One region of the Oikeobacillus pervagus genome, then DNA from elsewhere that is predicted to be linked to it. Evidence: a T-box and tRNA genes for the amino acid it is inferred to sense, from the RefSeq annotation. Region 1 holds a T-box; the other holds one or more tRNA genes.
The links. The T-box of region 1 lies ahead of trpS (tryptophan--tRNA ligase). A T-box ahead of a tRNA ligase gene usually reads a tRNA of that ligase, here a tRNA-Trp.

Region 1 (7,271 bases):
GAAGGAATGGAGATTCCTAGAACTGCAATCGTTGTTGCTCCATAATCCCAGATCGTATTCCTTTTAAGTGCTGCAATCACTCCAAGCAATATTCCAATAATCGTTCCAAGTACAATGGCTTGAAACCCTAATGTTGCTGATGGTCCAATTCGTTCCAAAATCATTTTCGTTACTGGACGATTATCATATTGATAAGAAACTCCTAAATCACCTTTCAATAAATTGGTCATATAGTTGAAATACTGTACTGGAAGTGGATCATTTAGACCATACTGTTCAAGAATTAGTTTCTGGGTTTCAGGCGGTAATTTCTCTTGATTCGTCAGTGGTGATCCGGGAAGGAGCTTCATTAAGAAGAAGGTAATTGTTGCAATAATAAACAAAGTAATCATCATATATAAAATTCTTTTTAACGTGTACTTTACCACTATTAGCCCCCTTTTTAATATTATTCGACATTTATCTTTCAATTCTGATAATTTTCACCTATTCAGGGAAAAAGGAGAGTATATGCTTTGCATACACCCTCCTTGAGGTATTTAACAACTTATTTTACAGAAGCGTATTTGAAAGTATAGTCCGCCCCGAACTTATGGAAATAAATATCTTTTACATATGGTTGTTTTAAATACGCTCTTGATCTTTGATAAATTGGCGCAATTGCTGCATCTTCTTTAAGTAGAATTTCCTCAGCTTTCACCAATGCTTCCCAACGTTTTTCTGGTTCAAGTAAAAGCGTTGTTTTGGCATCATTGATTAATTTATCATATTCAGGGTTGGAATAGCCTTGTTGGTTATGGGCTCCATTTGTTAAGTACATATCCAAAAATGTCATTGGATCTAAATAATCAGGACCCCATCCTCCAAGTGAGAAGTCATAATTCATTTTCGTTTCAAGATCTAATTTTTGCTTAAACGGTTGTTGTTTAATATTAACAGTTAGACCATCTAAGTTTGATTCTAGTTGTTCCTTTAAGTATTCTCCCACTTTTTTTGCACTATCATCATCATAATTTAATAGCTCTAGCGTAAATTTATCTTTACCTAATGCCTTTTTCGCTTTTTCCCAATGATCTTTTGCTTTGTCAATATCTGTACTTAAATATTTACCCGCCGTATCACGGAAGTCTTTACCATCTGGGCCATGAACAAATTCTGCTGGAACGAAATAATCTGCAGGTGTAGACCCATTATTTAAAATACCATCTGTAATCCCTTTTTTATCGAAAGCCATTGAAATCGCCTTACGGGCATCCACATTTTTCAATAGCTCATTTGATGTCTGATTTAAACGTAGGAAGAATACCGACGCTTCTTTTTCAGTAAAGAATCCTTCATTCTTTTTATACTTATCTACGAATTCAGAAGAAAGTCTAATTAAATCTGCATCTTTACTTTCGAAAAGATTCACATCTGTTTGTGTATTTTTCACAATTTTCGTATGGATTTTATCAAGTTTTACAGCATCTGCATCCCAATAGTTAGGGTTTTTCTTCATGACAAATTTATCTTCATGCTTCCATTCATCAAGAACAAATGGACCATTATAAATGGCAGTGTCAGCTTCAAGTCCATATTTATCGCCTTGTTTAGTTACATATTTCTCATTTTGCGGTAAGAATGTTCCAAAAACTAAAAGTTCTTTGAAATACGGAACTGGGTTTTCAAGCTGCACTTCTAATGTTTTTTCATCAATCGCTTTAACACCAAGTTCTTCTGATTTCATTTCTCCAGTGTTAATTGCTTTTGCATTTTTAAGATCATACATGATGTAAGCATACTCAGCTTTTGTCTTAGGATCCAAAGCTTTTTTCCATGCAAATTCAAAGTCATTCGCTGTTACTGGATCACCATTAGACCATTTAGCATCCCGAATTTTAAATGTCCACGTTTTACCATCTTTACTAACTTCCGGTTCACCTTCAGCCATTCCTTCTACTGCTTTGTCATTTTCATCTAGACGGTATAAACCTTCCATTGTGTTGTTAAGTGTGTTGAAAGAAACAGCATCTGTTGCTAATGCTGAGTCCATTGAAGGGATATCTTGCGTTTCTGTTAGATTTAATACATTGTCTTTTTTTGTATTGTCTCCGCCGCTTTTACCGCTCTTTTCCTTATCTCCACCACAGGCAGCTAGAAAAGTGCTCATCGCAAGCAAAAGAACAAGGAAAAGTGATAGTCTTTTCTTCATACTGAACTTAACCCCCTTGCATTAATATAAATCTTCTATATTTTTCAGAAGATTTGTTATTATTATAAACTATTTTAACTTTTTTTCAATAATTACTTTACAGTTTGTTTATAATTTTGGGACAATTTTTTAATATATATTTAATATCCATTTCACCATTCCAATTTATTTACTTCCCTACCACTTCAATGTATTAAAGTAGAAATTTGAGAGAAAATTCCTTTAATATTTAATAAACAGAATATTATATCTTAATAAAACAAAATGTATTTTTATAAAAAAATGTTTTATCAGAATAATAAAAACCCATATATTCTCTCACAATGAATACATATTCATTCTATTAAAATAATTCAATGATTGAATATTTAATCCTATTTCGATATACTTGGAAATACATTACTAAAGATGGTGAAAAAACACATGAAAAAAGGAGTCCTATCTGTTAGTTTTATTGGTTTTATCATCATTATTTCATCTGCAAGTGCGTGGTTTAAAAAAGGGGATTTTTTCTTACAGTTCCTGAATACATCTTTTTCTATTAGTCTAATTTTATTCATCATTGGAGCGGGTTTATTCGTTTTCGAAAGAGGGTTTTTTAACGGTGTTATCTATGGAGTGAAAAGTTTGCGGAAAACTACTGAAAAAGGAAAATTCGTATCGAAATTTGATCAACTAGATGATACGAATGGGATTTCTAAAGATTTGCCAAAGAAGAGATCTTATATCATTACATTCCCACTCCTATTATCCGGTAGTCTTTTTATCATAATTGACACCGTTTTGGCTTATTCCCTCTTTTCTTGATTGTCACATTTTTTTTGTTTATAATCAAAGACATATAATAAAGCTGTGAGAAAGAGTAGTACGTACGGAATTGGTTTCTTAGAGAGTTTGTGGTGGGTGTAAACAAACAACCATCTGTTCGGAATGGACTTTTGAGCTCCGATTGTGAAATGATGAGTAACATTCGGCGTCTAATCGGGCGTTAACCGACCCCATGAATATTCATGGGAGAAAGTGGCTTAATGAATCAAGCACTTAGGGTGGCACCGCGGATAACCATTCGTCCCTAGTTTTTTTGGGGGATGGGTGGTTTTTTTATTTTGTCCTCTCTTCTCTTTCTCCCGCCTTAACGGGCAGTAAAACCTCCACCTTAAAAGGGTTTGGAAACAAATAAGATAGGTGGAGGATTATTGCACTGCCCCTAAAGGACTGATTAGTTCAACTCACATTCAGTGGGGATGAAGAAACCCCCTACTGAATGAAGTTTTAATTTATTCAAATACGAGGAGTGAAGGTAATGAAAACGATTTTTTCAGGAATTCAACCGAGTGGAATGATTACCCTCGGAAATTACATTGGGGCTTTGAAACAATTTGTAGAACTTCAGGATGAATTTAATTGTTTTTTCTGTATTGTGGACGAACATGCGATTACCGTTCCACAGGATCGTTTAGTATTACGTAATAATATACGTAACTTAGCGGCTTTATATATCGCTGTCGGTCTCGATCCTGAAAAAGCGACTTTGTTTATCCAATCAGAAGTACCAGCCCATGCACAAGCTGGATGGATGATGACATGTATTTCTTATATTGGCGAATTAGAAAGAATGACTCAGTTTAAAGATAAATCCTCAGGTAAAGATGTCGTTACGGCTGGATTGCTGACATATCCACCATTAATGGCTGCTGATATCCTTCTTTACAGTGCCGATTTGGTTCCTGTAGGAGAAGACCAAAAACAACACCTAGAATTAACACGAGATCTTGCCGAACGATTTAATAAAAAATATAATGATATTTTCACGATTCCTGATGTTCGTTTACCTAAAGTTGGTGCGCGCATCATGAGTTTACAAGATCCTTCAAAAAAAATGAGTAAATCTGATCCAAACTTGAAAGGTTTTATTTCGATCTTGGACGAGCCAAAACAAATCGAGAAAAAAATTAAAAGTGCTGTAACTGATTCAGAGGGTATTGTGAAATATGATAAAGAAAACAAACCAGGTGTCTCAAATTTACTATCCATCTATTCTATTCTTGGTAATATTTCCATTGAAGATCTGGAACAAAAATATGAAGGAAAAGGATACGGTGAATTTAAAAGTGATCTAGCTCAAGTTGTCATTGATCATTTAACACCGATTCAAAAGCGTTTTAAAGAATTAGTTGATTCTGAGGAACTTGATGAGATATTAGACCGTGGAGCAGAAAAAGCAAATCACGTGGCTTCTAAAATGGTCAAAAAAATGGAGAACGCAATGGGATTAGGAAGAAAAAGATAAAGATAAAAGCTTGGTTCAATGACCAAGCTTTTTCTAATTTACCTTTGAGCCATGTTCCATTTCCCAAAGTTTTTCAAAGAAAGGTTGTCCTTTTATTAGGTTTTCGCATAATTGACTGTGCTTACTTGTCCAGCCTTCTTTTATTTCTTCATATAAGGAATCCCAAACTTCCTCAAATGACATGATTTGAATTTGTTCATATCGTTCCGGACACCACTCCGTATACCAATAACGTACTTCAGGAGTGTTTTTTGAATTATATAATTGATCTAAAGCCATGAATAACAGTTGTTTCAATTGTCTTTCTTTTCTCGTTAACCCATTCATTAATTCTGGATTTGGAGACAAGATATGATATTCCTTGCTGCTCTCTTTCTCCTCCCACTCATAATGTGTAGGCTTATGGTTTTCAACCATCTCATAGACAAGTTGCTCTTGACGCGGAATTAATCTACTTTTCCGTATAGGAATTGAATATCCCATCGTATCCACTGCTAATATCCCTATACCGTCAGTTACTACGAAGCAATAATCTTGTTGAATTCTTTCATGATTTTTTCTTGAATAGGCCTTTTGATATACATCATTTAATAATTGTCTTGGTAATTCTGCAATATCATTTTCAATATAATGATAAAGTACTTTGTCTACTTTTATCACTGGAACCTGGTCAAGTAATTCGATCACATCTTCTTTACGCCATTCGTGAAAATGACACACATTATATCCATTTTCTTCCCCTTCAAACCAATTTACCCAAACATCATGAAGATACAACATTTTTGACCCCCTCACAAGTTTCCTATTTGTCTGTCATTATGGACAAAATAGATACAATTTATTCCTAAAACGGAATAGATTGAAAAAATGTGAGGTGTTTTTTTCGCTAATTTTTCTTATTTCTACTTGGAAAATAAATAGCAATCGCGATCAATAATAATCCAACAATAAATAAATAACATTCCATTCTAGTCATAAGAAATTGTGTATATTCCTTGTAACTATACCCAGTCGTTAATAAATTCAAATACATAATCATACTAACCCCACCTGAGATCGTAAACCCGAATCCAACTAGTAAGCAGAACATTCGATACATTTTCTTTTCCACCTTTAATGCAAATCGATTTGCCATATCACTTTCACCACCACACTTGTCCAGGGTTTTACTACATACTTATGTAAGCAGCTAATAGAAAAAGAACAAAGAAATCCACCATCTGCTAATGGCGGATTCATTCTACATTCTTAAAAGCATTGTTCAATTTCAAACTGTGAAGAAGGGGTTGATAATTTCTCAATCGTATGAAACTTTCTTTCTTCACTCATATGTTTTATCACATAATATCCAATCGCATACCCCATAAATTTAGGATAAAACTTGCGACCAAATAATAAATCATCATGTAATGGATCAGATTTTTTAACATGTAAATGGTTTTTCATATACTTTTCCCAAAAATAATGAATTTGGTCTTTCGAATATTTCATACTATAATCAGATACATATTGTTCTCCGCAATATTCACTTACTGCAAGTTCTGCTAAACCCTCCAAAATAAGGGAGTCTCTTAACACCCATTGATCCGTCGTGTCCTTTAACTTATTCAGTCTATTAATATGATGATATTCATGGACAAATAATGCTTCCCATTCTTTTTGATGATCCTCGATTGGACTTAAAAAAAAATACATTTCATCAGGAAACGTCACTCCAGATTTATCTTCTAACAAAAAAGATCTCCTGGACTGGAGAGGGAAAATATAAATATTCTTCTTACATCCATCCCATAACGACTGATACTTTTGCTCATATTCCTCAATTAATTCCCACGCATGTAATTCCTTTAATTTCATATAATCTGTCTCAGCCTTTTTCGATGGACGATACATGCCAAAAAATTGCAAATAACGATAAAAATGTTGTGCATCCTTTCTATTCAACAATTTTTCAAGTAATGTAATAGGTTGATCAAACCATTGATCTAAATACTTTTTTGTATCAATGACTGTCATTCATTTCCTAACCCCTTTCTGATTTAACATGATTCAATGATCAATATATTCGGATCAGTTGAAATATGATCACTTTTAAGAAGGGAAAGGACTACAAAAGAGTGAAGGGATTGTCCCTTCACTCTTTTTATTGATCATATTTACGAAAAACAACGGTAGCATTATGGCCGCCAAAACCAAGTGAGTTACTCATTGCAATTCGAACTTGTTGTTCTCTTGCTTTATTTGCTACATAGTCAAGATCACAATCTGGGTCTGGATTTTGGAGATTGATGGTTGGCGGGATGATATTATTTTGGATCGCTAAAACGGAAAAAATCGCTTCAAGCCCACCAGCAGCTCCTAATAAATGGCCAGTCATTGATTTTGTCGAACTAACAGCAAGCTTATAAGAATGTTCACCGAATACTTCTTTAATTGCCATCGTTTCGTATTTATCATTGTACTGTGTACTTGTTCCATGGGCATTGATATAATCCATCTCTTCTGGTTGGATATTCCCATCGTCAATCGCCATCTTCATCGCTCTTGCTCCACCTTCTCCGCCTGGTGCAGGTGCTGTGATATGATAAGCATCTCCTGTTGCGCCATATCCGACAATTTCTGCATAAATCTTTGCACCGCGTGAAATAGCATGATCTAATTCTTCAAGGACGATAATACCGGCACCTTCGCCCATAATAAATCCATCCCGGTCTTTATCAAACGGTCTACTTGCCGTAGCTGGGTCAGGATTCGTAGATAATGCTGTATTAGAGCAAAAGCCTGCCATTG
Region 2 (7,271 bases), on a different contig from region 1:
TTTATATAAATACTTTCTCTTTCCAATACCGATTCCATGCTCCCCTGTACAAGTCCCGTCATGTGCTAAAGCAAAATGGACCATTTCATCATGTAGTTGTTGAACTTTTTCCATTTCTTTCTGGTCATCTACATCCATCGGCAGGATACTATGATCATTTCCATCGCCAACATGACCAAAAATGGCCGCATCAATTTTATACTGATCTGCTAGTTTTCTAGTATTGGTTATAGCTTCAGGCAATTTTGAAATGGGGACACAAATATCTGTAGACATTGGCATAGCGAACAATTCGTCTTACCTCTTCTTTATCAACTGGAAAAACAACAACATCCGGCAATTTTCCTGGATGATAAGATATTCCATGACCATGCTGAATTAAAACCATTTCATTCGTCGAAATTCTACTCTCTTCTCCAACTATTTGAAGCAAATCTTCGCGAAGCTTCAATTAAATCCCCCCTTTTTTAGGATCATCCCGTCCATCTTATTAAAGAAAACATGCGATTTTGGATGGGTTTAGTTTCATTCACTATGGATGAATTATCACGTATCCCATCCATCCAATTAGTAAAATATTTGGAGAAATCAACACCACCGATAGCCATCTTATATTTTTGCTTAGGGATAAAGCGGCCCCGAGGTAAAAGAATGGGAAGATCACCCCCCACCATTCAAAATGTGGCGTTGCAGTTAAGTAGAGTGATAATGGAGTGACTAGTAAGCAAGAAATCACTAGAAATATCGGCCTTTTTAAAATTAAAGCGATAAACGAAAATATAATGGAAGCTATCATAAATGGCCAAAAAAACAACCCCACTCCCGCACCTCCTTTAACCCCTCTATTGTGGAATTTTCTTAAAGCAAAATCAATTCGCCACTGGTCATTAATCTATTGGTAAATAAAGAAACTTATTTAGTTAGTATACTAGATTAATTTGGAGAAATCAACACCACCGATAGCCATCTCATATTTTTGCTTAGGGATAAAGCGGCCCCGAGGTAAAAGAATGGGAAGATCACCCCCCACCATTCAAAATGTGGCGTTGCAGTTAAGTAGAGTGATAATGGAGTGACTAGTAAGCAAGAAATCACTAGAAATATCGGCCTTTTTAAAATTAAAGCGATAAACGAAAATATAATGGAAGCTATCATAAATGGCCAAAAAAACAACCCCACTCCCGCACCTCCTTTAACCCCTCTATTGTGGAATTTTCTTAAAGCAAAATCAATTCGCCACTGGTCATTAATCTATTGGTAAATAAAGAAACTTATTTAGTTAGTATACTAGATTAAATACAAAAAAACCACAAAATGGAAATCTCCATTTTGTGGTTTTTTTCTATGACCCGTACGGGATTCGAACCCGTGTTACCGCCGTGAAAGGGCGGTGTCTTAACCGCTTGACCAACGGGCCATTTATTTGGCTCCGCAGGTAGGATTCGAACCTACGACCGATCGGTTAACAGCCGATAGCTCTACCACTGAGCTACTGCGGAATCATCATCTAATGATGAAATTTTGGAGCGGGTGATGGGAATCGAACCCACGACAACAGCTTGGAAGGCTGTAGTTTTACCACTAAACTACACCCGCTTAAATTGGAGGCGGCAACCGGATTTGAACCGGTGATAAAGGTTTTGCAGACCTCTGCCTTACCACTTGGCTATGCCGCCAACAAGAACTGGGCTAGCAGGATTCGAACCTACGAATGACGGAGTCAAAGTCCGTTGCCTTACCACTTGGCTATAGCCCAATAATATGTAAGTCATTACAGGGGCAGTAGGAATCGAACCCACACTGGAGGTTTTGGAGACCTCTGTTCTACCGTTAAACTATGCCCCTAAATGGTGGAGGGGGGCAGATTCGAACTGCCGAACCCATAGGGAGCGGATTTACAGTCCGCCGCGTTTAGCCACTTCGCTACCCCTCCATTATATGAATGAAATAAGATAAATATTCTGAACGTCTTACAGATCAAACAAAATTTTTTTTAGTAGATTAAGATGAAATATGGTGGCTCAGGACGGAATCGAACCGCCGACACAAGGATTTTCAGTCCTTTGCTCTACCGACTGAGCTACTGAGCCAGTGTATACCATGATGGCGGAGGAAGAGGGATTCGAACCCCCGCGCGGTTTAACCCGCCTGTCGGTTTTCAAGACCGATCCCTTCAGCCGGACTTGGGTATTCCTCCATAAAAGTAAAGATCATAGCGGCGGAGGGAATCGAACCCACGACCTCACGGGTATGAACCGTACGCTCTAGCCAGCTGAGCTACGCCGCCATTATATCGTTCAATATTGGTGGAGCCTAGCGGGATCGAACCGCTGACCTCCTGCGTGCAAAGCAGGCGCTCTCCCAGCTGAGCTAAGGCCCCAAAATGGAAATATAGATAACGCGCCCGAGAGGAGTCGAACCCCTAACCTTTTGATCCGTAGTCAAACGCTCTATCCAATTGAGCTACGGGCGCAAGTGGTGCCGAGAACCGGAATCGAACCGGTACGGTAGTCACCTACCGCAGGATTTTAAGTCCTGTGCGTCTGCCAGTTCCGCCACCCCGGCAAATGGTGAGCCATGAAGGACTCGAACCTTCGACCCTCTGATTAAAAGTCAGATGCTCTACCAACTGAGCTAATGGCTCATTTTATCATAATCATTACACTTATGGTGGAGGATGACGGGATCGAACCGCCGACCCCTTGCTTGTAAGGCAAGTGCTCTCCCAGCTGAGCTAATCCTCCATTCTCAAAATAAAGTAAATCAATTCTTTAAATCGGAAATAAATCCTTTCCAATATAACCTTTTATTACTTATTTTATCTTGTTGCGACGTTTTATATATTATCAGGAATAAAAGTAATAGTCAAGCATTTATGAAATATTTTTTTACACTAGGATGAAACCTTATGAAAATGAATGAAAGATTAAAAGAAAAGATTTGTTTTTCACATATAGATTTGCTTATGGATCGTTTACACAAGCACTTTTCTTACTGTTTTTCATATCATATCAACGAGGAACCCTTGAGGAGGTTTAAAAGTAGATGGATCCCTATTATCAATATTTCAATGCCCCTAATGAAGCCCCAATTAATTTTTATGACTATTCATATGATCGAAAGACCCATGATATTGTGAGTCTTTTTCAAAAAGCCATTAATGGAGAATATACAGCCATTCAATGCTATGGAAAAATCGCCAATATGGCCCCAAATCCGGAAGAGAGAAATCAAATTATCGAAATTAAACAAGATGAAATACGTCATCTACGACAATTCACTCAAATGTATACTACCTTAACCGGACGAAAACCTACTCCACAAATGACAGAACGTTGTCCGACCACTTATCGGGAAGGACTTCATTTCAGTGTAAAAGACGAGCAAGAAACGGTTGATTTCTATCTAGATCTAGCTGAAATGGTATCCGATCAAAAAATGAAACAAATCATTCAAAGAGCAGCCGCTGATGAACAAAATCATGCCGTTTGGTTTTTATATTATTTATTCAGGTTAAAACGCTGAAAAATCAGGCTTCATTCTACGACGAATGAAGCCTCGCTAGATTTTGTCACGTTAACGAACACAAATATCTTGAATCATTGAAGTCGGGTGATCGCGTGGGATCTATGTTTTTAGATGTGTCTGTTTTTCCTCGCTATAATAAACAAATCTAGCTAGGATCCTTTCCCCTTAATGGTTTCAACTTCATTCCCTCGTGTTTCCCAAAAACGACCACAAGTTCCTACCATTTGCATATCATGGTAAATAGTATGTATGCTACATATATACAGGATGAAAGGTGGAGAAATAAAGATGAACATACAGAATGTAAAACAGTTCATGGAGTATCATAATGAAAGATTTACGAAACGAATCATTTTTAAAGAAGGACCCAGCACGACATTTGTCCTGAATTTCAAGCCCGGACAAGAGTTACCTGCACATAAACACCCAAACAGTAATGTTCATTTACTCGTGTTAACTGGCGAGGGAACATTTACAATCGATGGCAAACAGATCAAGGCATCAGAATTAGATTCGCTCATTTGCACAAGTGAGCAAGAACTTTCTTTCAAAAATGACGGGAAAGAAGATGCCAGTCTTTATGTTGTTCTAAGCACTATTCCAAATTGACCAATACACACAAGATCGTTAAAAAATTAGATGGCGATGTCCTTATTTTTGGGGGACATCGCCCTTTTCGGTACGATTCTACCCATCATTCCGACTTTTCGGGTAAAATGGACTCCATAAGAATTCAACATATAAGAAAGGGTCTGTATAAATGAAGAAAAAATATTGTGTCATTGGCGCTGGGATTCTTGGGGCATCTACTGCCTATCATCTAGCAAAGGCCGGGGAAGAAGTCGTGATCATGGATCGTAAAGACAAAGGACAAGCAACAGATGCAGCAGCAGGGATTGTTTGCCCTTGGCTTTCACAACGTCGTAACAAAGCATGGTATAGACTCGCCAAAAATGGGGCGCGTTACTATCCTGAATTAATGACAGATCTTCAAAAAGACGGAGAAGAACACACGGGATATGCCCGAGTCGGAGCCATCAGTCTCCATCATGACCATGAAAAATTACTAGCAATGAAAGAACGGGCATTAAAGCGCCGGGAAGAAGCTCCTGAAATCGGCGAAGTAAAAATCCTCACACCTGAGGAAACCAAAAAAAGATTCCCTCCCCTACTAGAGGGCCTTGGTTCTGTTTTTGTCAGTGGGGCTGCTCGTGTAGATGGTCGAGCATTACGAGATGCGTTAATACGATCTGCTAAACGATATGGGGCTACTTTCATACAGGGGGATGCGAAATTACTACATCATGATAGACAAAAAACAAGTGTTCAAGTGAATGAACATGAAATTATTCCAGAAAAAATAATCATAACAGCTGGAGCTTGGGCAGACGAGTTGTTAAAGCCTCTTGGGATCCAATTTAATGTTTATTTTCAAAAAGCCCAAATTGTCCATTTACATCTCCCCCATACGAAAACAGATACATGGCCAGTGGTCATGCCACCAAGTGATCAATACATATTAGCATTCCAAGATCGGATTATCGCTGGGGCCACTCATGAAAATAATGTAGGTTTCGATCACCGCATGACCGCTAGTGGAATTCATGAAGTCTTGGGAAAGGCATTACATTACGCACCTGGATTAGCAGATAGCACCGTCCTTGAAGTACGAGTCGGATTCCGACCATTTACCCCAGGGTTTCTCCCGATTATTGGACCAATCCCCCAATATAATGAGATCCTCGTGGCAAATGGCCTTGGAGCTTCTGGCCTTACAGTGGGCCCTTATCTTGGATCGGAACTGGCAAAACTAGCATTAGATAGGGAAATGGAGATTGACCTAGCGGATTATGATGTCGAAAACGCCATCGAATAACCCAACCATTCACTCGGGTATGTATACTTTCACTACTCGGGTGAAATATCCTCCCATTAAAATGAGAGAGGTTCTAGCCGCTTATCTAAACAACCGAAATAGAAACATCAACTCAACTCGACTGTTATCTGAATCTATCTCTCTCTCATTTTTAATACGAAATTTCCAAATTCGCCCTATTTATATTTCTGCTTCCAAGGTATTACGCCCCGAACCCCTCCACTAGGATCCAACATATCACCGTCGTATCTTGGAATCAAATGAAGATGAACATGAAAAATCGTTTGCCCAGCCGCTCCCCCACAGTTGATTCCAATATTATAGCCGTGCGGTTCATACTTTTGATCTAAGAGCTTCTTCCCCTTCTCCATTAAGTCATTCATTGCCATCCGTTCCTCTAATGTTGTATCAAAAAAATCACTTACATGACGTTTGGGGATAATTAGAAGATGACCACGACTCACAGGAAACCGATCAAAAAAAGCTAAAGCCCATTGGTTTTCTAATAAAATGATTAATTGTTCTTGATTACAAAAATGACAAGATTGCATGGCATTATCATTCCCCTTTCCTAGCGAAATACTCCATCAGTCGTTTTTCACATACTTCCCTCGTCCAATGAAAAAGGATGTCCTCGTCTTCGTTTAGTACATCAAAATTGAGCTTGAAAATATTTTTTTCAAAAGATATCATCCCTTGGGAAGATCCACTCCATTTAGACATCGGCATTTTGGCGATTAAATTGGCTACTTTCTTTTCCTCATACTTCCATAATGTACGAGAGGATTTATCTGAAAAATCGATTCGCTTTCGATACTCTTTCTCCATCAAATAATGATGAAAAAATGGGGCTATTTCCTCAGGTGTTGTGGATCGATACCAATTATGTTTCCCCTTTTTTAGCATTCCAAGCAATACAATCATTTTATAACTTTTTTGCATGCCTGTTTTTTCGATCTCTTTTAGCCAATTTTCATAACGGATATATAGTTCTATTTCCTTTTCAGTTAATTCTTCCGCCCAATGTAAAAAAGCAAAATAGGATTTAAATTCTTTATAATATTGAATCACTTCGATAGTTCCATTTAAAAATAATTCTTGATATGTAGGACGTCGCCCCAACTCTTCTTTTAATTGCATATAAGCATTTTTCAGCTTTTCTTTACGTGGTTGCCGCTTTTTACGTAGTTCTTCCAATAAATTAATAGATTGTATGTCTAAATTGAATTCACAACTTTCAGGAATGACAGGAGCAATTTTTCTGTTCTTTGTTTTTTTCAACTCAACCTGAAATAGGGATAGCTTTATATCGGCGTTACGGTAGTTCCCAATTAAATCGATAATTACACAATGACTTTTGGAAGAATGAAGTCGCAATCCCCTTCCAATTTGCTGGGTAAAAACAGTTAAAGACTCTGTTGGGCGTGCAAACAAAATCGTATCAACAGATGGGATATCAATCCCTTCATTAAATAAATCAACGGTGAAAATCGCATCCAGTTTCTTCTCTTCTAATTGATTGATTGCCTCCTTTCTTCCTATATCTTGTTGCTTTGAATGTAGACTAACGGTTTGATAACCACTTCGATTAAAAAATTGGGAAAGAAAATTAGCTTGTCTTATTGAAGAGCAAAATATTAATGATCTAGTTTGTTTATGTTCCTCCCAAGCTAATAAAATCTTTTGAGCCATTTCTTCCTTTAGTTGTGCCTGTAGAAGTTGTTCTTGATCATATTTCGAACCTAACCAGCGAATTTGACTATAGTCCGTATCATCATAGACTCCATAATAATGGAAAGGGGCTAACCACCCGCGTTGGACGGCTTCAATAAAATCGATCCTATAGGCAATATTCCCATCGCAAATT

Region 2: it has a tRNA-Trp gene. The T-box ahead of trpS (tryptophan--tRNA ligase) is inferred to sense a tRNA for this amino acid. The anticodon was not compared.

Annotation. Positions count from the first base shown of each region.
Region 1 is NZ_JAUSUC010000024.1:34,585-41,855, forward strand. Features, by position in the region: gene opp3b (oligopeptide ABC transporter permease) at 1-428, opposite strand, end outside; gene J2S13_RS10270 (peptide ABC transporter substrate-binding protein) at 548-2,191, opposite strand; gene J2S13_RS10275 (DUF3899 domain-containing protein) at 2,615-2,998, shown strand; T-box leader at 3,035-3,268, shown strand; gene trpS (tryptophan--tRNA ligase) at 3,495-4,481, shown strand; gene J2S13_RS10285 (YjbA family protein) at 4,515-5,261, opposite strand; gene J2S13_RS10290 (YuzI family membrane protein) at 5,368-5,616, opposite strand; gene J2S13_RS10295 (DUF2268 domain-containing putative Zn-dependent protease) at 5,730-6,497, opposite strand; gene fabF (beta-ketoacyl-ACP synthase II) at 6,625-7,271, opposite strand, start outside.
Region 2 is NZ_JAUSUC010000036.1:24,455-31,725, reverse strand. Features, by position in the region: gene J2S13_RS12690 (FAD-linked oxidase C-terminal domain-containing protein) at 1-282, opposite strand, end outside; gene J2S13_RS12685 (hypothetical protein) at 236-451, opposite strand; tRNA gene J2S13_RS12680 (tRNA-Glu) at 1,346-1,417, opposite strand; tRNA gene J2S13_RS12675 (tRNA-Asn) at 1,425-1,499, opposite strand; tRNA gene J2S13_RS12670 (tRNA-Gly) at 1,523-1,596, opposite strand; tRNA gene J2S13_RS12665 (tRNA-Cys) at 1,603-1,676, opposite strand; tRNA gene J2S13_RS12660 (tRNA-Gln) at 1,685-1,756, opposite strand; tRNA gene J2S13_RS12655 (tRNA-Trp) at 1,775-1,845, opposite strand; tRNA gene J2S13_RS12650 (tRNA-Tyr) at 1,849-1,933, opposite strand; tRNA gene J2S13_RS12645 (tRNA-Phe) at 2,015-2,090, opposite strand; tRNA gene J2S13_RS12640 (tRNA-Ser) at 2,105-2,197, opposite strand; tRNA gene J2S13_RS12635 (tRNA-Met) at 2,214-2,287, opposite strand; tRNA gene J2S13_RS12630 (tRNA-Ala) at 2,305-2,380, opposite strand; tRNA gene J2S13_RS12625 (tRNA-Arg) at 2,400-2,473, opposite strand; tRNA gene J2S13_RS12620 (tRNA-Leu) at 2,477-2,565, opposite strand; tRNA gene J2S13_RS12615 (tRNA-Lys) at 2,569-2,644, opposite strand; tRNA gene J2S13_RS12610 (tRNA-Val) at 2,669-2,744, opposite strand; gene J2S13_RS12605 (ferritin-like domain-containing protein) at 3,046-3,525, shown strand; gene J2S13_RS12600 (cupin domain-containing protein) at 3,817-4,137, shown strand; gene J2S13_RS12595 (NAD(P)/FAD-dependent oxidoreductase) at 4,289-5,404, shown strand; gene J2S13_RS12590 (HIT family protein) at 5,581-5,955, opposite strand; gene J2S13_RS12585 (DEAD/DEAH box helicase family protein) at 5,963-7,271, opposite strand, start outside.